3 regions of the Pseudoalteromonas sp. SCSIO 43201 genome follow, and region 1 is predicted to be linked to each of the others. Evidence: predicted binding sites of a transcription regulator. Region 1 holds the regulator's gene; each other region holds the start of a gene.
What was found. Region 1 encodes ArgR, which controls arginine synthesis, uptake and breakdown. Its sites were predicted from a motif close to ANTGAATANNTATTCANT; they were not measured.
Positions count from the first base shown of each region.

Region 2: the regulator ArgR is predicted to act here: its motif matches at 6,067-6,084, upstream of argC (N-acetyl-gamma-glutamyl-phosphate reductase).
Region 3: the regulator ArgR is predicted to act here: its motif matches at 5,156-5,173, upstream of gltB (glutamate synthase large subunit).

Region 1 is NZ_CP072683.1:3,014,221-3,022,240, reverse strand. Features, by position in the region: gene J8Z24_RS13020 (DNA repair ATPase) at 1-2,756, opposite strand, end outside; gene J8Z24_RS13015 (SPFH domain-containing protein) at 2,822-4,912, opposite strand; gene J8Z24_RS13010 (OB-fold-containig protein) at 5,175-5,786, opposite strand; gene argR (transcriptional regulator ArgR) at 6,132-6,599, opposite strand; gene mdh (malate dehydrogenase) at 6,841-7,773, shown strand; gene serA (phosphoglycerate dehydrogenase) at 7,854-8,020, opposite strand, start outside.
Region 2 is NZ_CP072683.1:3,420,271-3,428,290, forward strand. Features, by position in the region: gene argH (argininosuccinate lyase) at 146-2,011, opposite strand; gene J8Z24_RS14885 (argininosuccinate synthase) at 2,026-3,237, opposite strand; gene J8Z24_RS14890 (ornithine carbamoyltransferase) at 3,248-4,168, opposite strand; gene argB (acetylglutamate kinase) at 4,179-4,958, opposite strand; gene argC (N-acetyl-gamma-glutamyl-phosphate reductase) at 4,955-5,965, opposite strand; gene argE (acetylornithine deacetylase) at 6,141-7,289, shown strand; gene J8Z24_RS14910 (hypothetical protein) at 7,513-7,698, opposite strand.
Region 3 is NZ_CP072683.1:2,303,453-2,311,472, forward strand. Features, by position in the region: gene J8Z24_RS09770 (glutamate synthase small subunit GltD family protein) at 1-589, opposite strand, end outside; gene gltB (glutamate synthase large subunit) at 599-5,056, opposite strand; gene J8Z24_RS09780 (Grx4 family monothiol glutaredoxin) at 5,604-5,948, opposite strand; gene J8Z24_RS09785 (Fe-Mn family superoxide dismutase) at 6,325-6,906, shown strand; gene J8Z24_RS09790 (PrkA family serine protein kinase) at 7,093-8,020, shown strand, end outside.

The sequences.
Region 1 (8,020 bases):
TCTGATATCAGATTTTGTTGCCAGTAGGCACTTGCATCATTAAGTAATTGGTTGCTTTTTGAATCTGGAATAACATCAAAATACTCAGTACCTGTGAGGTGTAACATGAGCTGTTCGTCACGTGGTAGCAAAGTCAAATCAAGCATTTGTTTGTTAACACTGAATGCGTGTTTTCCTACTTTTACTGTGTTGCCACCATCGGTATAGATATCTTGCTTGTCTCGCAAAGCTCGGATCGCTTGATCTTTACAGGCTTTGAGTTTGGCCTGAATATCATCTGCTTTCACTTCATCACTGAGATCTTTTAGCTCTTGGGTTAAATCGCGAAGCTTGCCAATCATAGGATCAGACGCAAAATAGCTATTAATGTCATCTAAAGTTTTAAAGCTTTGTGTGCGCCTTGTTACCCCTTGTAAAATACGTTCGGCAGCGTTTGCTAAGCTCAGTGCGCGGCGCTGTCTGTCGTCAATGAGCTGCTGTTTATGTGCCTCAAAGCTTTCATAAACGTCATCACGTTTAGCCAAAATCTCCGTTAAAAATTCATCATATTGACTAAACTGGGACTCTAATTCTTCTAGCTGAATAAGCAAGCGAGATAACTGTTCATCACACTGCTCTGGGGTTTTAGCTGCGCTAAGACCACTGGTAATACTTTGACTAAAGAGCTTAAAGCGAGCTGCAAATTCCGCTTTAGCCTCCACGCTGCCGACACTTTTTTTCTGAATTTCTAATGCTGCTTTGGTGCGATTTACTTGGCCATAAATAGTGCTGATATCTTCCAAAATTTTAGTGCGAACACGGCTATCTTCAATGTCGAGATCCAGCATGGTGTGGTTGAGCAAATCAAGCTCAGCGCTCAAAGTTTCTAAGTTCGATAGAAAGCCATTTAGTTCTGTGACACTTTCAGTGTGTGCTCTGGCTTCTTCTAAACCCTCAAGTTGGGCGTAGTAGGGCGCTAATGCACTGTCTTGTTGCAAAAACTCGGCAGTTTTGTGGCTTAGACTTAGGGTGTGTTCATCAATTTGCTGCTGCATTGCAAAGAGCGCTTCAAGGTTGATGTATTTCACCTCTTCAAGGCTAATTACTTTTCCCTTTAAACGCTTAAGTGACTCTAAACTTTGCACAAACTGTTCTGCTTTTTTAAAGCTGTCTGGGCGTACTTCCCGTAATACGCCTTGTAAGGACTGTTGTATTTCAGCTTCTGCGCGTTTGGCGTCAGCTTCAATTTGACTTACTTTTTCAAACTCATCAAGTACTTGTTCTGAAGTTTCAAAAATATCATGCAGCTTTGCCGTTACGTCTTTAAAATCGGGCTCTGCAAGCCAGTGGTAACGGTCTAAAATACTGCGGGTAAGGGCTATCAAATCTTCATAATGAAATACCGTTGGGCTTTGGTCGTTGATTGCTTTAAAAACGCTGTATAAATCGGAGATCGCCCTCACTAAATCAGGGTTCCCAATCCGGCCAAATAATCCAGTGGCTCGAGGCGCTTTGGCGGCAAACTCACTGCTATAAAAAGGGCTTTGCCAGATCTGAATAGGGTGAACGCGTTCAGGCTCAGGCTCCGCTTTAAAGGTCAGCGCCAAACCGTCGTCATAAATACCATAGCCATGACAATAAATAGGGTTTTGCAGATTTTTCTCAATAATATTATAAGAGAAGAGTGCATAGCGCCCATCGTTTGGTTCGTAAAAAATATAGAGTACGTCTTCACCATTGGGGGACTTGAGCTGACGATGAAAAATTAACTCATCTAGTTGGTCGTCAAAATAGCGAGTTTGCCCAGATTGTAGGTAATATCCCCCAGGAAAAATAATACCTTGATTCTCTGGTAGCTGCACACAGGCACCACCTAGTGCATCTTGGCGCAGTATCTGCTGGGTACGACAGTTATAAATAAAGTAACGCCACTGTTTTTCACGATAGGGGAGCAACTTGAGCAGTACCATTTCGCCAACTTCGGCAAAGCGTAAATCGCAATCTGTAAGCGATTGGCTGGCGTCATCTACATCTTCTTGGTAAATACCTTCACCACTTTGGGTGTTATTTTCAATTTTAACGGTGAGTTTGCCGCGAGAAACTTCTATAAAGACTTTATCGTTTACATTAATATGTGGATGGCGGCCTTCGACATGGTCGGAGCGGTCGGTTTTTTGCCACTCAAAGTCAAAGTTTTCTACCTCGCCTAAGTCACGCTCTCCGCGGTTATCAATGTAATCTAAGGTCTCGTCTTTGGCGATCTGCCAGCGAAAGACACGGACATCAGAGAGTTTTTCACCAATCTGAAATAGCGCAAAGAGCTTGTTTGATTTGACAAAGAGGTGTTGTAGTCGAGTGTCTTTGTAATAGGTGTATAGTTCATCAAAGTCACGTAAAAAACGCGGATCGGTAAGAAACTTAGTTTCTTGGGGGTAAGGCTCTATCTCGTAATGGTCATCTTGCAGGTGTAGTTTTTGTACTGTGAATACGTCACTCACTTGGGTGTTTTGTTTGAGCCCCATAAACACATTGTAGGCGAAGATAAGTTTATCGCCTATGAGCACGATGTCTCGTGGCACGCAGTTATGCTCAGTACGAACTCTTGCTCGACCTTGTACTTTAAGTTCTGTACTGCCAAAGGTATCAACACGTTGTTGGTTAATTTGGTCTATTTGGCTTTTTAGATCGTTACCAAAGTTGCCAAGTCGGCGCTTTATGAGTTGATAAGAATCTTGCTCGAGCGTTCGCTCTGGCGCTTGTTGCGTTGCTTCCGTCATTCTTTGCTTTCCTATGTGCACTGCGCAAATGGGGAAGGAGCCAAGGTTTTGGCCCCTTTGCTTGATTACTCTACAGGTTCGTTTTGTTTACTGGCATTTAATGAACCACCAAGTAACTTGAGTAACTGCTGTTTATCCGCATCTGAGCTGCTGCTCAGTTGTTGGAAAAACTTACTCATGTTGATGTTCTTTAGTGTTTCAGAAGACGCATTGGCACCTGCTAGCACCCCTTTTAGGTCATCCATTAGATTGCGCTCACCATTTAAGTGATCTTTGAATACAGTTTGCACAGTCTTGCTTTCCCCAACTAAGCCATCGATAGACTTACCTACGGTAATCGCATTCATGAACTGGTTAAAGAACTGACCGTCGCCACCCATAAAGTTAATATCAGCACCGCTTAGTGCTTTGCCTAACACATCTGCTTGGCTTGCTGAAACTTGTTTATTTGCCTCGATATTCGCCAGTGTCAGTTCTTTTTGCTGATTTAGTTGCAGTGTGAAGGCTTCGTATTCACGAGCATCGTTATCCATCTTGTTAAGCGCTTCAAGCTTTTCTGTGAGACCCTTTGCCTCAGCTGACATTCTGCGCTCAAGATTGATGGCTTCCGCCTCACCTTGTTTTTCAATGGCGTCAGCCATGGCTGTCTGCACTTCGGCTTCTGCCATACCAATGTCACGCTTGCCTTGTGCTTCAGCTTCAAGTCTTTGTCTTAGTACTTGTGCTTCTGTTTCACCTTGCAGTGCATTAGCGGTTGCTTTCGCTTTGATAATATCGGCTTCAGCAAGCCCAGATGCTGCTGCTTCAACTTGCGAAGCTTCTGCCAATATCTTCTTCGACTCAGCTGTCTGATTTGCAATACGTAGCTCTGCTGAAGCCATTTTTTCCATTTCACGGGCTTTAAACTCAGCTGCTTGCTCTTTGGCCTTTGCCGCTTCAATATCTTTCACTAGAGCTTCTTCGGCCTCTGCTTGCGCAAGAATAATTTTGGCTTGTTTTTGACGCTCAGCATCAGCAATACACTGTACATCTTTGATACGCTCTTGCTCTTCTGCGACGGTCTTCTCGACAGCAACGCGTTCACGCTGAACGTCAGCAATTTCTTTTTGCTCAACCTCAAGAGCTTTGGCTTTTTGAATACGTAAAATATCGGTTTCGCGCTCGCGTTCGATGATTTCAATTTCTCGTGAGCGTGCCACTTTCTCTTCTTCAATGGCAAGCAAGCGAAGGCGGTTTTGCTCCGCTACGTCGATTTCACGTTGTTTGTTATGCTCAGCAATCGCGATTGCTTCATCGGCTTTTAAACGAGCCTCTTCGGCTTTTAAGCGTTCTTCATGTTTCACGCGCTCCGCTTCAGCAGCTTCTCTTGCACGCACCGATTCAATTTCACGACGTTGTTTTGCGCTTGCATCTTCTCTTTGACGCTCAACTTCTGCGGCTTTTTCGAATGCAGCTTGGTTTTGATTGTCGATCTGCGCTTTCTCATCACATTTAAGCTGATTGGTTTCAACGTTTTGCCTAGAGGTTTTTTCGGTAATACGACGAATACCTTCAGCGTCGAGGATGTTATTTGGATCTAGTTTATCAATAGAAGTTTGCTCAAGGTAATCAATCGCGACATCTTCTAATGTATAGCCCGATAAATCCTGGCCAATCACCTCTTTAATTGCATCACGGAATTCATTACGGTGAGTAAACAACTCCTCAAAGTTCATACGTTTACCTACTGTTTTCAAGGCTTCTGAGAATTTGGCCTCAAACAGTGCCTGCAAGGTTTCTGGTGCTGATGCGCGAGCGCAACCAACTTGCTTTGCAACACGTAGAATGTCTTCTTTATTTTCGTTGACGCGGATATAAAAGGTAATGGCAATATCGGCACGGATATTGTCTTTACAGATGAGGCCGCTGTTATCACGGCGCTCTAATACCATGCGATTAGTTGAAATATCCATCACTTCCATTTTGTGGATCACGGGTAATACAACACCGCCTGTGGTAGTAACATCAGGCTCATTTTTCATTTTGTTGATGATTAATGCCTGACCCTGCTCAACCTTACGGTAGAATTTACCTATTAAAAGTAAAATGGCGAATATGATTACAATGGCTATTCCCGCGATTGCGAGTACCGGTCCGAGGTTATTTAGAAATTCCATGCTTGTTCCTGCTTTGCGCTATATAGTTTGAACCAGAAGTAGTGGCTCGTGTTTTAATTCCGTTGTTTTGTATGTTTCACCCATTGCATTGATAGTTATGTTCCTGCTGCAAATAGATAGGTGACTAAGTACGCTCTGTGTAAAGCTGTTGGCTAGATAAAAAGGCTGTTGAGTCCGATTTAACAAGCACTTTATTTTTACTTCAGATACGAGTTAATTGTGTGTTCTACTCTGTCACTAATTGAGCAGAGTAAGGGTGCAATTACCAAGGTTTAGCTACAACCGTGTAGCTATGGGTCGTGATGTCATGGTCAATAAGTAACGCACTGTCTCCTATGGTGAAGGTATTGTCTTCGTCTGAACGGATCTCAATCAGTTGTTCAGTACCCTGAATATATACTCTGGCTTGACCAAAGGTGCTACTTACGCGTGACGTGGCGATGGTACACTCAAGTCCAACCAGCGCATGTTTTGAAGTGGTTTCTTGGCTTTCAAAAAAGCGTCGTAAAGGCCTTACCAACAGCGCGGTAAGTGGTAAAGCTACGATAAGGCTGGCGAGCATGAATACTGTACCTATAAAATAATAGGAAATACCATTACCGAGCAAATAAGCAAAAAGCTGCTGAGTATATAAACTGATAATCCAGCCAAGCGATATAATAATGCTCAGTGAGATACTCAGTGGCACTCCACCAAATGCGAGTTGCCAATACGAGCTACTTGAAGCAGTGTTCGCTTCAATATCAACATCACTCTCTAAAATATCGAGATCTACCAAGCCCAGCAGAGCTATTATCCAAAATAAGATGACGATCAATAGTAAGGTTGAAAAAATGATCGTAGGAAAAGTAAATGCTGTATTTAAAAATTCCATTTGCGCTCCTTAACTCCTCGTATTTACTTTGTGCTCAGCAAATAATTAGAAAAGGCTGCGTGTTCATGGGTTTTTGCTTTCACGACTTGACAGCGCATTGCATTATAGCTGAACGAGGGATAATCGATATGCTGTGTTGCTGATAATACTCAATAGATAATTGGTATAAAACAAGCTGTCCCTCTTGTAAGGTGAGAAATAGTCACCCTGTGTATCTAAAGTTGCCACAATGAGACATATTATGTCAACTAAATATTTGCTGTTGTTTTAACCCATTTGTTTAGCTGTGTGCAATAAGCTGAGGCGGGGAAATCGCGCCAGTTGTGATACCAGCGCGGCGGAGTATTATACGTTATCAAATAGTGTCTTTACTTTATCTAGGGTCACGTCTATTTCTGATATTTTAGCTGGTGCAATAAAAATAGTATCGTCACCGGCTATGGTACCTAGTACACCATCTGCTGTGCCAAGAGAGTCCAATAATCGCGCGATTAGCTGGGCAGCTCCTGGGCTGGTGCGAATAATGATCATCATTTCATTGTGCATAATGTCTACGACTAGTTGGCGTAGTGGGCTTTTTGCCGTGGGCACGCTCATCTCAGCAGGTAAACAATAAACCATTTCCTGCTTTGCATTACGGGTTCTTACAGCGCCAAACTTGCTAAGCATACGGGAGACTTTACTTTGACTAACATTGTCAAACCCTTGTTGTTTGAGCGCATCAACAATTTCACCTTGAGAGCCAAAGTTTTCTTCTTTTAGAATCGCTTTAAATGCTTTGATAAGTGCTTCTTGTTTTTCTTGCGGCTGCATAGTTTGTCTTCTTTTACGGCTAATTTTTAAATTCTACACAAAACCGTAAGGATCCCCAAATTTGCGCGACCAAAATCGCTGTCGTAAAGCATTGGCGCACAAAGTGTCGCGATCTTTACACTTTTACTTAAGACATTAGTCAAAAAATCTTGAAAATAGCCGTGATATATTTGTGTTTACCTGCGCTTTTCATTATCTTTACTGCACACTCAATTCCACCTTCAAATTATGGAGAATTCACATGAAAGTTGCTGTATTAGGTGCCGCTGGCGGTATCGGTCAAGCTCTATCTTTATTGCTTAAAAATGGTCTACCAGCTGGCTCTGAGTTAGCGCTTTATGACGTTGCACCTGTTGTACCTGGTGTTGCAGTTGACTTATCTCACATCCCAACTGCGGTAACTGTTGCAGGTTATGGTAAAGATGACCTAGACCCAGCACTAGCTGGTGCTGACGTAGTGCTTATCCCTGCTGGTATGCCGCGTAAGCCGGGTATGGACCGTGCTGATCTATTCAATGTAAATGCTGGTATCATCAAAACGCTTGCTGAAGGTATTGTTAAAAACTGCCCTAAAGCACTTGTCGGTATCATTACAAACCCAGTAAATGGCACGGTACCAATCGTTGCTGAAGTATTCAAAAAAGCAGGAACTTATGATCCAGCTCGTGTATTCGGTGTAACAACGCTTGACGTTATCCGCGCTGAAACTTTTATCGCAGAGCTAAAAGGTCTAGATGTTTCTGAAGTTAAGATCCCAGTAATTGGTGGTCACTCAGGTACTACAATTCTGCCTCTTCTTTCTCAAGTTGAAGGTGTTGAGTTTACTGACGAAGAAGTTGCTTCACTTACTACTCGCATTCAAAACGCAGGTACTGAAGTGGTTGAAGCAAAAGCTGGTGGCGGCTCAGCGACATTATCTATGGGGGCAGCAGCTGCACGTTTCTGTTTCTCGTTAGTGAAAGGCCTGCAAGGTGAAGAAGTGTTAGAATACGCCTATGTTGAAGGTAACACAGGCGATGCTACATTCTTTGCTCAGCCAGTTATCCTTGGCAAAAACGGTGTAGAGAAGTTACTTCCTTACGGTGAGCTAAGTGCGTTTGAGCAAAAAGCAAAAGACGACATGCTAGCGACACTTGAAAAAGACATCAAAGAAGGTGTTGATTTCATGGCTTAAGCCAGACTGATACAAAAAACCAGTCGCTTTTACAGTGACTGGTTTTTTTATGCCTGAGGTTTACCCTCACACTGTTGGGTTTAGTGAAGAATACGAGCTCTTAGTGTACCTTCTACTGCGCTCAGCTCTTTCAACGCAACTTCTGAATGGTCGCTATCGACATCTATGACAACATAACCGATCGACTCGTCTGTTTGCAGATACTGCGCGGCGATGTTGATACCATGCTGAGCAAATGCTTGGTTAA
Region 2 (8,020 bases), 410 kb from region 1:
AACTCCTAAACAGAGTCGTCTACAAAATTATCAGGAAATATCAAGCACACAACATGCCAACATTCACACAAAATTAACATAAAACAAGTCAACTTATAAAAAACGCGCCAGATAATGCGCGCCCTTACCCAATACCTGATGACTATTAAGCCACAAATTTACATGGAATACTTAAGCTAGATGATTGTTTTATAATGAAATCCATAGCAATTTCATCACAATTATCTTTTCGCAAGCACAGCTCGCAATCCTTCATGACTTTTTCAGGCAAACTGTCTTTAGTACAGTTATTAAAACCTTGCTTTGTGAAAAAACCTGGCACTCTAGTGAGTACGATTATCCGATTAAGCGCCAACTTTTTGGCTTTCTCTAATAAGTGCTCAACCAACCTTTGACCTTGCCCCTTCACATTGCAATTGGGATTCACCCCCAAAGAGCGGATCTCAGCAAGCCCAGTGTCATAGATATATAACGATGCACATCCTGTCACTTTGCCGTCAACTTCAGTCACTGCAAACTCATTAATACTATGGATCATGTCACTCTTGGCTCGAGGTAGGTTTTCCCCCACCTTTGCCCAGTACTGTATAAGCTCCGCTATCGCTTCGACATCATCTAAATTGGCATCACGAACTTGAATTTTTCGCTTTTTTTTTGCCGCTTTAATCGCTTTTGTCACTTGCGGCAAAGAAGTGCCGCCTAATGCTTGGCGGGCGGCAATACATGCGTCAATTTCAAGTACAGGATATACATCTTTTTCGATCACTGAACATACCTGCTGAAACTCTTCGATACTCAAGTTCTCAAGATTTTGTCCTTTGCTAATTGCTAACTGCACTAACTCCCCAACAATATGATGACCTTCTCTAAAGGGGATCCCTTTAGCAACAAGATAGTCAGCCAGCTCAGTTGCGTTAGCATGTCCTCCTTTGGCTGCTGCAAGCGTTTTGTCACCATTGACTTTAATGCCTTTTACACACGCTTCAGCCATATGAATACAGGCAAGCCAAGTCGGCATGGCATCAAATAAACCTTCTTTGTCTTCCTGCATATCTTTATTGTATGCAAGTGGTAGTGCTTTTAATGTCATCATCATGGCACTGAATGCACCAAAAACTCGCCCCGTTTTGCCACGGATTAACTCCAATGCGTCAGGGTTCTTTTTTTGAGGCATAAGAGATGAGCCTGAAGTTACACTATCCGCCAGCTCTATAAACCCTGACTCACCAGAATTGTAAAAAATCAAATCTTCAGAAAAACGGGATAAATGTATCATTGAGATAGAAGCACAGCTTAGCAACTCAACGACAAAGTCCCGGTCAGATACCGCATCTAAACTATTGCGAGCAGCTTCTCTAAACCCAAGGTTGACCGCCAGTGCTTGACGGTCAATGGGATACGCAGTGCCAGCTAGTGCGCCTGAGCCTAAAGGGCACACGTTCAAGCGATCTAAAGCATCATGCAGCCGTGACTCATCTCGCTCAATCATTTCTACATACGCCATACACCAATGACTAAATAAAACTGGCTGTGCACGCTGCAAATGAGTATAACCTGGCAAAATGGTACCTAACTCTTGCTCAGCCAGCGTGACTAGTGCCTGTTTAAGCCCGCTCAACGCATTTAGTAGCTGCTGCGCCGTTTTTCGACTCCACAATCTAAAATCAGTCGCTACCTGATCATTACGGCTTCGCCCTGTGTGCAGCTTTTTACCTAAATCGCCAACTTTGTCGATTAGTTTAGCTTCAACATACGAATGAATATCTTCATATCCAGCCCTTGCAACGCTATGAGGATCAGCAAGCACCTCATCCAACAGTAGCTTAAGTGCTGAAACAATCTGCTGGTGCTCACCTTCACTTAATATGTCAACCTGCTTCAGTGCTCCAGCCCAAGCGATAGAACCAACAATATCTTGTTCTGCCAACTGATAGTCAAATGGCAAAGAATCATTAAATTGCTTAAATGCTTCATCAGGACCTGATGAAAAACGGCCGCCCCATAATGCCATTTTATGCTCCTAATTTATTGCTGTTTTAGTTTGTTTAATGCCGAAATACGGCTAGACAGAGAGAAAAGACGAATAAAGCCTTCAGCATGTGATTGGTCATACACGTCATCCTCACCAAAGGTTGCGAAGTCCTCGCTGTACAAGCTATTTATTGACTGCTTTTGAACGGCCTGCACATGGCCTTTATAAAGCTTAAGTACCACTTCCCCTGTTGCTTGTTGTGCGAATGATTCAGCCGCTGCCAAAATAGAGTCTTTGAGAGGCGTAAACCAACGACCGTCATAAACGAGATGTGCAAACTCCTCACTCAAGCTGGCTTTCCATTTACGGCATGATTTATCTAGAACTAGCTCATCTATGGCTTGTAAAGCAGCCATCATCACTGTGCCTCCCGGTGTTTCATAGCAACCACGAGATTTCATACCAACTAATCGGTTTTCAATAATATCGACCCGACCGACACCATGCGGCGCCGCAACCTCATTGAGTTTCACTAAGCATTGATATGGAGAGTAACGCTCACCGTTAACCGCTGTGATCTCCCCTTTTTCGACTAATAATGACACATATTCAGGCTTATCTGGTGCCGCTTCAGGGGAGTTTGTCATAGTCCACACTTGTGAACTTGGTTCATTCCACGGATCTTCTAATTCCCCCCCTTCATGGGAAATGTGCCACGCATTGGCATCACGGCTATAAATTTTAGTGGCAGAGGCAGCACAAGGAATATTTCGCTCGGCCAAGTAATCGAGTAACGACTCTCGACTTGATAATGACCATTCACGCCACGGTGCAATCACTTTAAGATCAGGGGCAAGGGCAGAAAAACAAGACTCAAATCGCACTTGATCATTCCCCTTACCGGTGCAGCCATGAGCTAAAGCATCAGCGCCAACTTTGCGTGCAACCTCCACTTGTGCTTTTGCGATAATAGGACGAGCCATTGAGGTACCAAGCAAATAAGTACCTTCGTAGGTTGCGCCTGTTTTCAACGTTGGATAAATATAGTCGCTAACCATTTCTTCTTTTAGGTCGACGACATAACAAGCAGATGCACCTGACGCGATTGCCTTTTGCTCCACTCCGGCAAGCTCTTCTTCGCCTTGACCGACATCCGCAACGAATGCAACTACTTCACACCCATAGTTTTCTTTTAACCAAGGGACAATCGCTGATGTATCTAAACCACCCGAATAAGCCAGTACAACCTTATTAATCTTGCTCATGTTTCTCACCTCAAACGTAATCTTTGTTAAACAGCGATACCAACAGTGCATTTTGCGCATGCATACGGTTTTCTGCTTGTTGAATAATTTTTGACTTTGGCCCATCCATTACTTCAGACGTAATTTCAAACTCACGGTGGGCAGGCTGACAATGCAGCACAGTTTGTGCACCGCAAGCCTCCAGCAATTGCTGATTGATTTGGTAGGGCATAAATGTGTCTTTAACTTGCTCAAGTGGTGTCTGATTTCCCATTGATACCCAAGTGTCAGCGTAGAGTACATTTGCCCCAGCTGCCGCTTCCACTCGGTCACTGACTAATACAGATGCCCCATTTACCGCAGCAATCTGCTCTGCTTGTTTAACAATTTGGGCATCAGGAGAATGGCCTTTTGGACATACAGCAACAAAGTCACTACCTAATGTCGCTGCAAGCAGCATCAACGAGTGAGTAACGTTATTCCCCTCACCAAGGTAAGCAATTTTGATTTGGCTGACATCCTGATAGGTTTCAAACAAGGTAAGAAAGTCAGCTAAAGCTTGGCATGGGTGGTAAAGATCGCACAAGCTATTGACTACAGGAACAGATGAAAACTCCGCCAATGTTTCAAGCGTACTGTGATGATTGACTCGAGCAACTAATCCATCAGCCCATGTTGCGATGTTTAAGGCAAAATCTTTTACAGACTCACGCGCTCCCATGGCGCCATTTTGCTGGTCAAGATAAACGGCATGACCTCCTAATTTGTGGATACCAATATCAAACGAAAGTCGAGTTCTTAAACTCGGTTTTTCAAATAAGGTAACGATAGATTTCCCGGCAAGGACTTGGTTATATTCTTGTGGATGATCCTTTATATTTTTTGCAAGTTTCAGCAACGCGATTACTTTGGCTTGATCTAATTCCAAACCGGTTAAAAAGTGTTTTGTCATGGTTTTGATCCTACGGAAGTATTTGTGTACCCACATGCTCACCATTGAGCAGTGCAATTAAGTTTTCTGGCTTTTTCCAGCTAGAGATGTACACACCTCGTCGTAAGTGTTGGGCAGCGTGAAGACTGGTCTTAACTTTGACCTCCATCCCGCCCACAATGACCTTTTGTGCGATTAACGTAGTAATTTGTTCTGCGTTGAGCTGATTTAGTGGCTGTTTGTTTTCATCCAGTACCGCAGCAACATCCGTCATCAAAATAAGTTCAGCCCCCAGTTTATTGGCAATTGCAGCGGCTGCTTCATCAGCATTGACATTGTACAAATGACCATCAACACCAATACCCACTGAACTCACCACTGGTAACTTGTCGAACTCCAATATAGCTTCAAGCATCCCTCCAGCGGTCGCTTCACATGTACCGACACGGCCTAGTGCTTTTAGTTTTTGAGTGGTCGTAAACCCAGCATCGTACAAGCACAACCCGACAGGGTTAAGCTGCGCCGTTATGGCATCTGCCATCAGTTGCTTGTTTGCACAGCCAGCAAGCGCACCAACAATATAAGGCATTTGCTCTTGTGGGCTTATGCGCAGACCTTGATGTTTTGCCGTAGCAAACCCGGCATCTGCTAACCATTTGTCAACTAATGCCCCACCACCATGAACAATTACAAACTGTTTATGTGGTGCACTTTGTTGAATTTGTTTAATGGCTAAAAATAATGCTTGCGCTGCACCTGATTGATTCAGCACCGCACCACCGAGTTTAATCACCCAAGTTTGTTTGCTCATGCTGATATTCCTAAACCTTGATAATGATCCAACCCCGCCGCCAAGTTCATGCACTGTAACGCTTGCCCTGCCGCTCCTTTAAGCAAGTTGTCAATTGCCACCACCACGATCAGCTGATTGCCTTTTTGTTGCCAACCAATATCAACAAAAGGCTGATTTTCAACAGCTTTAATTGATGGAAGTTGACCTGCCTTTAGTCTAATAAGTGGTTCATCAGCCAGCACCTGGTAAGCAGCATTGACTTGATTTGGAGTGACATTTTCCTTCAGAGTGACGTAGATTGTTTCTAAGATACCACGCTTAAAATTTCCTAAATGCGGCGTAAACAACACTGGATGACTTAGATATTTCTCAATTTCGGGGGTATGTCTGTGCGTAAACAAACCGTATGGTGCGAGTGATACCTCACAAAAATGACTTGTAACATTCGCCTTTCTACCAGCACCTGTTACACCAGAAACAGCGTTGATGATCACAGGCTGCGCTGATATCAAGTCAGCCTGTTGTAATGGTTTGAGTGCATTGAGCGCAGCGGTTGGGTAACAACCAGCAACGGCCACCAACTTCGCCGCTTTAATCGCATCGCCATACCATTCAGCTAAGCCATATTGCGCTTGTGTTAGCCAGTCTTGATATGGATGAGAAAAGCCGTAGTAGGTTTCATAATCCTCATTGTCAGATAAGCGGTAACCACCAGAAAGATCAAATACTCGCTTTCCCATTTGTAAAAACACCGGAGCAAGCTCCACGCTTACCTTATGGTCAGTGCACAAACAAACGTAATCTGTAGATTGTTCAATGAGCGAAAATGCTTGCTGATTTAGTGGTTCAAGCTCAATATCTAACAAGCCTGTATGTTCTGGATATAACTCGCTGATGAGTTTGTGTTTATCTGTGCTTTGTTCAGACACAAAGCAGTGCGTAAGGGAAAATTCAGGGTGTCTGGCAACCAGCTTAGCAAGCTCAGCACCACTGTAGCCGCTCGCTCCGATTATAGATACATTCAACATAGTACTCTCAAGATTAAAAAGTTTAATTGGAATTGTTTTTTCTAAGTGTTGAAGTCAAATCGTCGCATTGCTGCCCCTAAATATATTTATGCTAAAAAAGTGAATTGATATTCACTTTAAACACCTTTATATTTTTATGCAAGAACTTTGAATAAGTATTTTAGGAATTTTTATGAAACTTCCCGCTTTTATGGACATGTACCAACAGCTGATCGCAGCGCCATCTATCAGTGCATTAGAAGAAAGTCTAAACATGAGCAATCGGAATGTGATCCAGCTACTCGCACAGTGGTGCGAAACGTTAGGGTTTACAGTTGAAGTGACGGAACTTGAACAGGCAAAAGGTAAGTACAACCTGATTGCAAGACGAGGTAGTGGTGATGGCGGCTTAATGTTAGCGGGACATACCGATACCGTTCCATTTGATGAAAGTCGATGGCAATTTGATCCATTTAAATTGAGCATGGAAGACAATAAACTTTATGGCCTTGGCAGTATTGATATGAAAGGTTTTTTTGCCTTTGTATTAAGCGCTATTGGTGAATTAGATGAGTGTGAGCAATGTGCACCAATCATGATTTTAGCTACCGCTGATGAAGAAACAACCATGGCTGGTGCACAGGCTATCGCTAAACACCCCAACCTAAGACCTGCACGCTGTGTGATTGGTGAACCTACCGATATGGTGCCCGTCTTTACTCATAAGGGGCATATGACCAGCGCCATTCGTATTGTTGGTCGTTCAGGGCATAGTTCAGACCCTGAACGGGGCCTAAATGCCATTGAGATCATGCACCAAGTAATTGCAAATTTATTAAAGTTAAGAGAAGAATTAAAGAATAAATATTCAATAAAACATTTCGCAATTCCCTATCCAACTCTAAACCTTGGGCACATCCATGGTGGCGATAATGCAAACCGTATTTGTGGCTGCTGCGAATTACATATTGATATACGCCCTTTACCTGGATTGAGTATTAAAGAGCTACAAGGCATGTTGATAGATGCAGTTGCGCCCATTAACGCTCGCTATTCACACTGTGTTTCGGTTATGGATATGCATGACCCTATTCCCGCGTTTACTGGCTCGACAGACTCTGCGCTGGTCAAGATGGCTGAGCGCATATCAGGGCAGCAAGCGATTGCGGTTAACTACTGTACTGAAGCACCATTTTTGCAGCAACTTGGCTGCGAAACCATTGTGATGGGGCCAGGCTCTATTAACCAAGCACACCAACCAAATGAATTTCTAGCAATGGAAAAAATTCAGCCCAGCCAAGCGATACTGACACGTTTGATTAAAGAGAGTTGCTTTTTATAGAAGTCATAAAGAGAGGGTATATAACCATCTTAAGATTTGGATAAATATTGGGTTTATATCCTTTATCTTTATTGAGTGGTCTATTTTGAGGCGAGAAAGTATTGCCGATAGCCGCGCTCTGCTATCGCTAACAGTAGATACTAAAAAACCTCGCCATATTTTGACGAGGTTTTTCTATATCAGTAGCAACCTGAGTTCAGGTTTACCTGATTACTGAATAGGCTTACATTTCAGTTTTACAAATCACAATAGACATAGTGTATGTAGTCGGTCTGTCGCAACGTAAACCATCGCTGTTACATAGGTTAGTTGCTACACCACCGGCAATAGCTGGAGTTGCGTTTACAGGTAGCGCTTTGTTATCACGAGATAGATTTTTGATGCTTTTTTTATTTAGGTTTAGTTTCATTTTCAATTTTCCTGTTGAAATAATCCAATATCTCAGAATACAGCCAATGTTATCACTTAACGAAATAATAAAACTGGCCTAATTATGTCTGCTAAATTGAGTTTGTACCCATACAAGCCTAAATAGCAGTCATTTGAAATTACCAAAAAAGGTACTATTGTCAATAAATAATTTCTTTTTTGTTGATAATTTAGCTTTCAATAACACTAAAAAAGTGCACAGTTCTATATTCAAGCAGTAAGGCTTGAACTCAAACAAACAACGACTAAAGAGCATGTTATTAATCCAAGTTCAAGCAAAGTGAAAACCACCTATGGTGAAG
Region 3 (8,020 bases), 710 kb from region 1:
ACTTTTCTAATTTAAATGACGGGATCCCAAAGGTTAGCAACCCCCCAATTTCAGGGTTACGGTCATAAACTACGGCTTTGACACCATTGCGAACCAAAATATCAGCACAACCGAGCCCAGCTGGCCCTGCCCCAATAATAGCTACTTTTTTGTCTGTCCAAGTGACATAGGATAAGTCTGGTTTCCAGCCTTGTGCAAACGCTGTATCAGTAATGTACTTTTCAATATTACCGATAGTGACAGCCCCAAACTCTTCATTAAGTGTACATGACCCTTCACAAAGTCTATCTTGTGGACAAACTCGACCACATACCTCGGGCAAACTGTTGGTGCGATGAGATAACTCTGCAGCTTCAATAATCCGGCCTGTACGGATTAGTTTAAGCCATTGTGGAATGTAATTATGTACCGGACATTTCCACTCGCAGTAAGGGTTTCCGCAATCTAAACAACGGTCTGATTGTGAATGTACTTGTTGCTCTGAAAACGGCTCATAGATCTCAACAAAAGATTGCTTACGTGTAGAAATAGGCTTTTTTCGCGGATCTACACGTTGTACATCGATAAATTGGTAAACGTTCTCGCTCATTGCTCTCTCCTACTGCGCCTGAATTCGTAGCTCAGCGCTACTACGCGCTCGGTGGCCAAGTAAACTATTTAGATCGCTCGACTTTGGCTTTACCAGTTTAAACATAGGTAAATACAACTCAAAATTAGCTAAGATCTGCTCAGCTCGGGTTGAACTGGTTAAATCTAAATGCTCTGCAATTAAACCGCGTAGATGCTCTTGGTGCGATGCCAGCGCTTTGAGGTCGACCAACTCGACCAACTCAGGGTTGATGCGCTTATCAAAATCACTCTCTTCGTCAAGTACGTAGGCAAAACCACCGGTCATACCTGCCCCAAAGTTAACGCCAACTTGACCAAGCACACACACCACGCCTCCCGTCATGTATTCACAACCATTATCACCAAGGCCTTCGACGACGGCTTGTACACCTGAATTCCTCACCGCAAAGCGCTCTCCAGCGCGACCTGCTGCAAATAACTTACCGCCTGTTGCACCATACAAACAGGTATTACCGATAATTGCGGCTTGATGTGAAGCAAAACTAGAGCCAACCGGCGGGCGAATAACCAACTTACCACCAGCCATACCTTTGCCTACGTAGTCATTTGCATCTCCCACCAGCGTCATTTCAAGACCACCCGCATTCCAAACTCCAAAAGATTGTCCCGCAGTACCATGTAGCTCAATAGCTACCGGATCAGCGGCCATACCTTGATTACCATGTTTACTGGCTATATAGCCTGATAGCATCGCACCAATTGCTCTATCTGTATTGGAGATCCGGCTAACCAACGAGGTACCTGTCATATCATCTATTGCTGATTTCGCCTTCTCAAGCAAGCTTTCGTTTAATGCACCACTATAGTGTGACGGGTTAGTATGCGTGCAATATAAAGCTTCATTTGATGGATTATTTGGCTTCGCTAATAACGGAGTTAAATCTAACTTTTTCTGCTTCGCTGTATTCCCTTCAATCACATCAAGTAAATCTGTCCTTCCTATTAAGTCTGTTAATTTAGTAACACCAAGCGATGCCATAATTTCGCGCGCTTCTTGTGCAATAAACTTAAAGTAGTTCATCGCCATTTCAGGCAGGCCGTGATAATGTTTTTGACGCAACGTATCATCTTGTGTTGCAACACCCGTCGCGCAATTATTAAGATGACAGATCCTGAGATATTTACAGCCGAGTGCAACCATAGGACCTGTACCAAAACCAAAGCTTTCTGCACCAAGAATAGCGGCCTTGATAATATCTAACCCTGTTTTTAGACCACCGTCGGTTTGCAGCCTGATCCGGTGACGTAAACCATTTTCAACCAATGCTTGTTGAGTCTCTGCAAGTCCCAGTTCCCAAGGACTACCTGCATACTTCACTGATGTCAGTGGACTTGCCCCTGTGCCGCCATCATAGCCCGCTATGGTAATAAGGTCGGCATATGCCTTGGCAACACCAGTCGCAATGGTGCCGACACCTGGTTCTGAAACCAGCTTGACCGAGATCATCGCCTCTGGATTTACCTGCTTTAAGTCAAAAATCAGTTGTGCTAGGTCTTCAATAGAGTAAATATCGTGATGTGGTGGCGGCGAAATCAAAGTAACACCTGGAACTGAATAGCGAAGTTTCGCGATGTAAGGCGTCACCTTTTCACCTGGTAGCTGACCTCCCTCCCCCGGTTTTGCGCCTTGAGCCACTTTAATTTGAATAACATCAGCAGAGCGCAAATAATGCGGCGTCACGCCAAACCGCCCAGACGCAACTTGCTTGATGCGGGAATTCTTTTCAGTGCCAAAACGGAGCTTGTCTTCGCCCCCCTCACCGGAATTTGAGCAGCCACCAAGACGATTCATAGCAATAGCCAGCGCTTCGTGCGCTTCAGGAGATAATGCACCGATACTCATTGCTGCGGAGTCAAAACGCTTATAAAGCTCTGTTGCTGGTTCCACTTCCTCAAGATCAATTGAGTTCTGTTCCGTTTTGAGCTTTAACATATCTCGTAAATTGGTGACGGGACGATTATTTACAAGCTCTGCATATTTTATATAGTCCTGATAATTCCCCGAACGCACCGCTGTTTGTAACGTTTGTACAACATCTGGATTGTAGGCATGGTACTCACCACCATGTACGTACTTTAATAGACCACCATGTGATAATAACTTGCGTCTACTAAACGCGAGTTTGTTTAGCTGTTGTTGTTCTAATGCAAAATCATCAAAACATGCACCTTTAATACGGTTTGCAACGCCGTTGAAGCACAACTCTACCACTTCATCAGACAAACCTACGGCTTCAAATAACATCGAGCAACGGTAGGATGCAATTGTACTGATCCCCATTTTCGACATGATTTTGTATAAACCTTTATTTATAGCGCTACGATATGACAGTGTAACTTCCCGATATGATTTTTGAATGACCTTCTTGTCACACATATCAACCAGTGTTTCATATGCTAAATAGGGATAAATTGCGGTGGCACCAAAGCCTAGTAATACAGCAAATTGGTGGGGATCTCGAACACTGCCGGTTTCAACAATGATATTTGCATCACAACGTAGGTTTTCATTCACCAAACGTTGTTGTATTGCCCCCACAGCCATAGCAGCTGGTATAATGTGTTTTCCAGCTGCTATGTCTCGGTCGGTTAAGATCAACATAACGCAACCACTACGTGCTTTTTCTGTTGCTTCCTTACAAACTCGTTCAATAGCTGCGCGCAAGGACTCCTCTGCATTATATATTAATGAAATTTTGCAAGCGCAATAATGGTCATCATCTGCATGCAGCAATTGCTGCATGTCAGAATACGTTAACACTGGAGAAGCAAATTGTAAGCGTTTAGCGTGACCTGTAGTCTCGTTAAAAACGTTTTGCTCTCGGCCAATACAGGTAGCCAAAGACATAACATGATTTTCACGCAGCGGGTCTATGGGCGGGTTTGTAACTTGCGCAAATTTTTGTCTAAAGTAATCGAAGATTGAGCGGTGCCCCTCAGACAAAACAGCAAAAGGTGTATCATCTCCCATTGAGCCTGTTGCTTCTTGGCCATTTTCACCCATCACACGAATAACTTGATCTAGCTCTTCATTTGTGTAACCGAACTGCTTTTGGTACGTTACCAAGGCCTCATCATCTAGATCGCGTTTACCTGATGCTTGCTCATCTAACGCTTCAAATGGCGTTAACCGTTTTACATTTTGCTCAAGCCAAGTCTTATAGGGGTGTCTGGATTTCAGATCTTGATCGATTTCATCGGACTGCCAAATCTTGCCATGTAAAGTATCGACCACCAATAACTCACCTGGTCCTACACGGCCTTTTTCAATGACTTCGTCAGGTGCATAATCCCAAATGCCCACTTCAGATGCGAGGGTAATAAACCCATCTTGAGTGATCACATAGCGCGCGGGTCTTAGGCCATTACGGTCGAGGTTGCAAGCAGCAAAACGACCATCTGACATCACTATCCCAGCGGGGCCATCCCATGGCTCCATGTGCATAGAATTAAAATCATAGAATGCGCGAAGATCTTCATCCATAGCGCGGTTTTTCTGCCATGCGGGAGGCACAAGCATACGCATTGCTCGAAACAGATCCATCCCACCCGCTAAAAACAGCTCTAACATGTTGTCTAAGCTAGAGGAATCAGATCCAATCTCATTGACAAACGGCGCTGCCGTTTGTAAATCAGGTAATAGCGGTGAAGCAAACTTGTAGGCCCGAGCACGCGCCCACTGACGATTGCCTTGAATTGTATTGATCTCACCATTGTGTGCTAAATAGCGAAATGGTTGAGCCAAAGGCCATCGAGGCTGAGTATTGGTTGAGAAGCGTTGGTGAAATACGCAAATAGCGCTCGTCATACGGATGTCAGCAAGATCAGAATAGAAGTTAGGTAAATCCACTGGCATCATCAAGCCTTTATAGATAGTCACCAAGCCAGACAAACTGCAAATATAAAATTGCTCGTCCTGCTCCAACCTTTTTTCAATCCGACGCCTCGCAATATAAAGGCGTCGCTCTAAATCTTTAGGACGCCAACCTTCTGGCGCACCGATAAAAACTTGCTTAAACTCAGGTAATTGTGCTTTGGCAATAGGGCCAAGCATGGATGGATCAGTTGGTACTTCACGCCAACCAATCACCGTCAGTGTTTCTTTTTCTAATTCTTCACAAATGACTTTTTCTGCCGCTGCTGCTAGCGCTTGATCTTGATTTAAAAATATCATGCCAACCGCATAGTTTTTACCTATGTGCCACTCATTTTCGGCAGCAATAGCTCGAAAGAAGCTATCTGGTTTTTGCAACAATAATCCACACCCATCACCTGTTTTGCCATCGGCAGAAATACCACCACGGTGCTGCATACGGTCTAAACCAGTTATGGCTGTTCGGATCAGTTTATGGCTCGGCTGTCCGCTCACATGCGCAATCAAACCAAACCCACAGTTATCTTTTTCTAATTTTGAGTCATATAGCATAGACTCCTCCCCTTGCTACAACGGCCAGCTCATGACGGTACGACGAAATGCTGGCAGATACTCAAAATTAGCCTTGATTGAAAGTAGAGTCAACACAAATATGAATACATATTCATTAAGTTGAATATTTCTCATTGGTAATACAAGTTACCCAAATCAATCAAAATTTATCATTTTGAAAATATTGAATATAAATTTGCAAAATGACACCGGTATCAACAAGTATATAATGGCCACAAGATCCACGCAAGTAAACGTTTACGTAAACGTAATCAAAATTAAAATATGAATAAATATTCACACAATTACTATAAACCAAAGACTGGCTAACAAGCACTACATGAGAATGGCTATATAAATATGCAGCGGCAAACCTGTTTTAGTTGACGTACACGTCAACTAAATAAACAAAAGTTGGATCCAAATTGAAACGAGTAATTGTCTAGTGAAGGGATCAGGCGATTAATAAACGAGTAAAAGTATAAAAAGGGAGGAAGTTAACCAGAAAAATTAGGGCGGCAGAGCTTATGCTCTGCCAGGTATGACATTATTCAGCCGCTGCATCATCTTTTTTATACTTAGCAGCTGTTTCTGAGATTAGTGGTTGAAGCTCACCTTTTTGGAACATCTCAATAATGATGTCACAACCACCAATCAGCTCACCTTCAACCCAAAGTTGTGGAAAGGTAGGCCAGTTTGCATAATGCGGTAGCTCTGCACGAATATCAGGGTTTAGTAGTATATCTACATACGCAAACTGCTCACCGCACGCCATCAAAGCCTGAGATGCTTGCGAAGAAAAACCACAGTTAGGGAGTTTAGGAGACCCTTTCATATAAAGAATAATTGGGTTTTCTTCGATCTGTTGTTTAATCTTATCAATAGTTTCCATTAGTTACCTCAAAATGACGTTTTTCCGATATTTATGTACAGCACGCTAATATCGGCACTTTAGCTTGCTACTCACTATTACAACACACATTAGTAAACCACTACGCCAGCCGCACGATAGGTTAGAAGCAACGGTATAGCGCCTAAACTGAGCTCATTTATTGCCCATGTGAAGGCTGCTATTTGGCATCGGTTCACAAAGAATATGTATTATAAGTCATTAAGTCACTGGCACGCATTGCTGTTTGCCAAAACTTGAGTAAAATAGTCAGGAATTATAGTATCACTATAAAAGCCAATGGTATAGAAAAGTGGGCTAATGTTAGCTTGCTTTCGTATGAGTTGTTGGCAAATCAACCAAAAAAATGGAGATTAATATGGCATTTGAACTACCGTCACTACCTTATGCACTAAACGCACTTGAGCCGCACATCTCTCAAGAGACGTTAGAATTCCACCACGGCAAACACCACAACACTTATGTTGTAAAGCTAAATGGTTTAATTGAAGGTACTGACTTCGAAGGTAAATCACTAGAAGAGATCGTTTGTAGCTCTGAAGGTGGTGTTTTCAACAATGCTGCTCAAATCTGGAACCATACGTTCTACTGGCACAGCTTAGCACCAAATGCAGGTGGCGAACCAACAGGTAAAGTTGCGGAGCTAATCAACGCGAAATGGGGCTCATTTGCTGCGTTCCAAGAAGCTTTTAATGACAAAGCGGTAAATAACTTTGGCTCAAGTTGGACTTGGTTAGTTCAACTTGCTGACGGCTCTTTAGATATCGTAAATACTTCAAACGCAGCTACGCCGCTGACTGAAGAAGGTGTTACACCAATTATCACAGTTGATCTTTGGGAACACGCTTACTATATCGACTACCGTAACGTCCGTCCTGAATACCTAAAGGGTTTCTGGGCACTTGTTAACTGGGACTTTGCAAACAGCAACCTAGCTTAACATCAACTATCATCATTGATGCAATAATGAGGGTGCTAAGGCACCCTTTTTTGCGCCTGTAATTCAACATTAATACATAAAAAATCTAGTTTTTTTTGGGTATTATTCATATCACGACTAAGCTTTAAGTAACCTTTCCTAATCTATGATCCGCAATCCATACAAGGTAGCTTACTGGAGGTCGTTATGACAATATTTGAACATTATCAGGCCAGATATGAAGCCGCGCAAGAAGAAGAGTACACTATCGCGGAATTTCTTGAAATTTGTAAAAATGATAAATCAGCCTATGCCAGCGCCCCAGAGCGACTATTAATGGCGATTGGCGAACCGGAGATGATTGACACATCTAAAGATGCGAGGCTAAGTAGACTGTTTTCCAATAGAGTAATAGCAAGATACCCTGCATTTAACGAGTTTTATGGCATGGAAGACGCTATTGAACAGATAGTCTCTTATCTCAAACACGCAGCCCAAGGGCTTGAAGAGTGTAAGCAGGTGCTCTATTTACTCGGTCCTGTTGGTGGGGGTAAGTCTTCTATCGCCGAGAAATTAAAATATTTAATGCAAAAAGTACCGGTGTATTCGCTAAAAGGCTCACCAGTTAACGACCACCCACTTTGCCTGTTCAGTCCTCAAGAAGACGCTGACTTGTTAGAAAAAGAGTACGGAATCCCTACCCGCTATATTAAAACTATAATGTCGCCATGGGCTACCAAACGCTTACATGAGTACAACGGTGATATTACTAAATTCACTGTTGTAAAGCGGTATCCATCTATACTTGACCAAATAGCCATCGCTAAAACAGAGCCTGGCGATGAAAACAACCAAGACATCTCAGCGCTAGTGGGTAAAGTAGACATTCGTAAGCTTGAACACTTTGCTCAAAATGATCCTGATGCCTACGCATATTCAGGTGCACTTTGCCTTGCAAACCAGGGGTTAATGGAGTTTGTTGAGATGTTTAAAGCCCCCATCAAAGTGCTACACCCGTTATTAACTGCAACTCAGGAAGGAAACTATAACGGCACGGAGGGTATTTCTGCACTTCCCTTTAGTGGGCTGATCCTTGCGCACTCTAACGAATCTGAATGGCAAACCTTCAAAAACA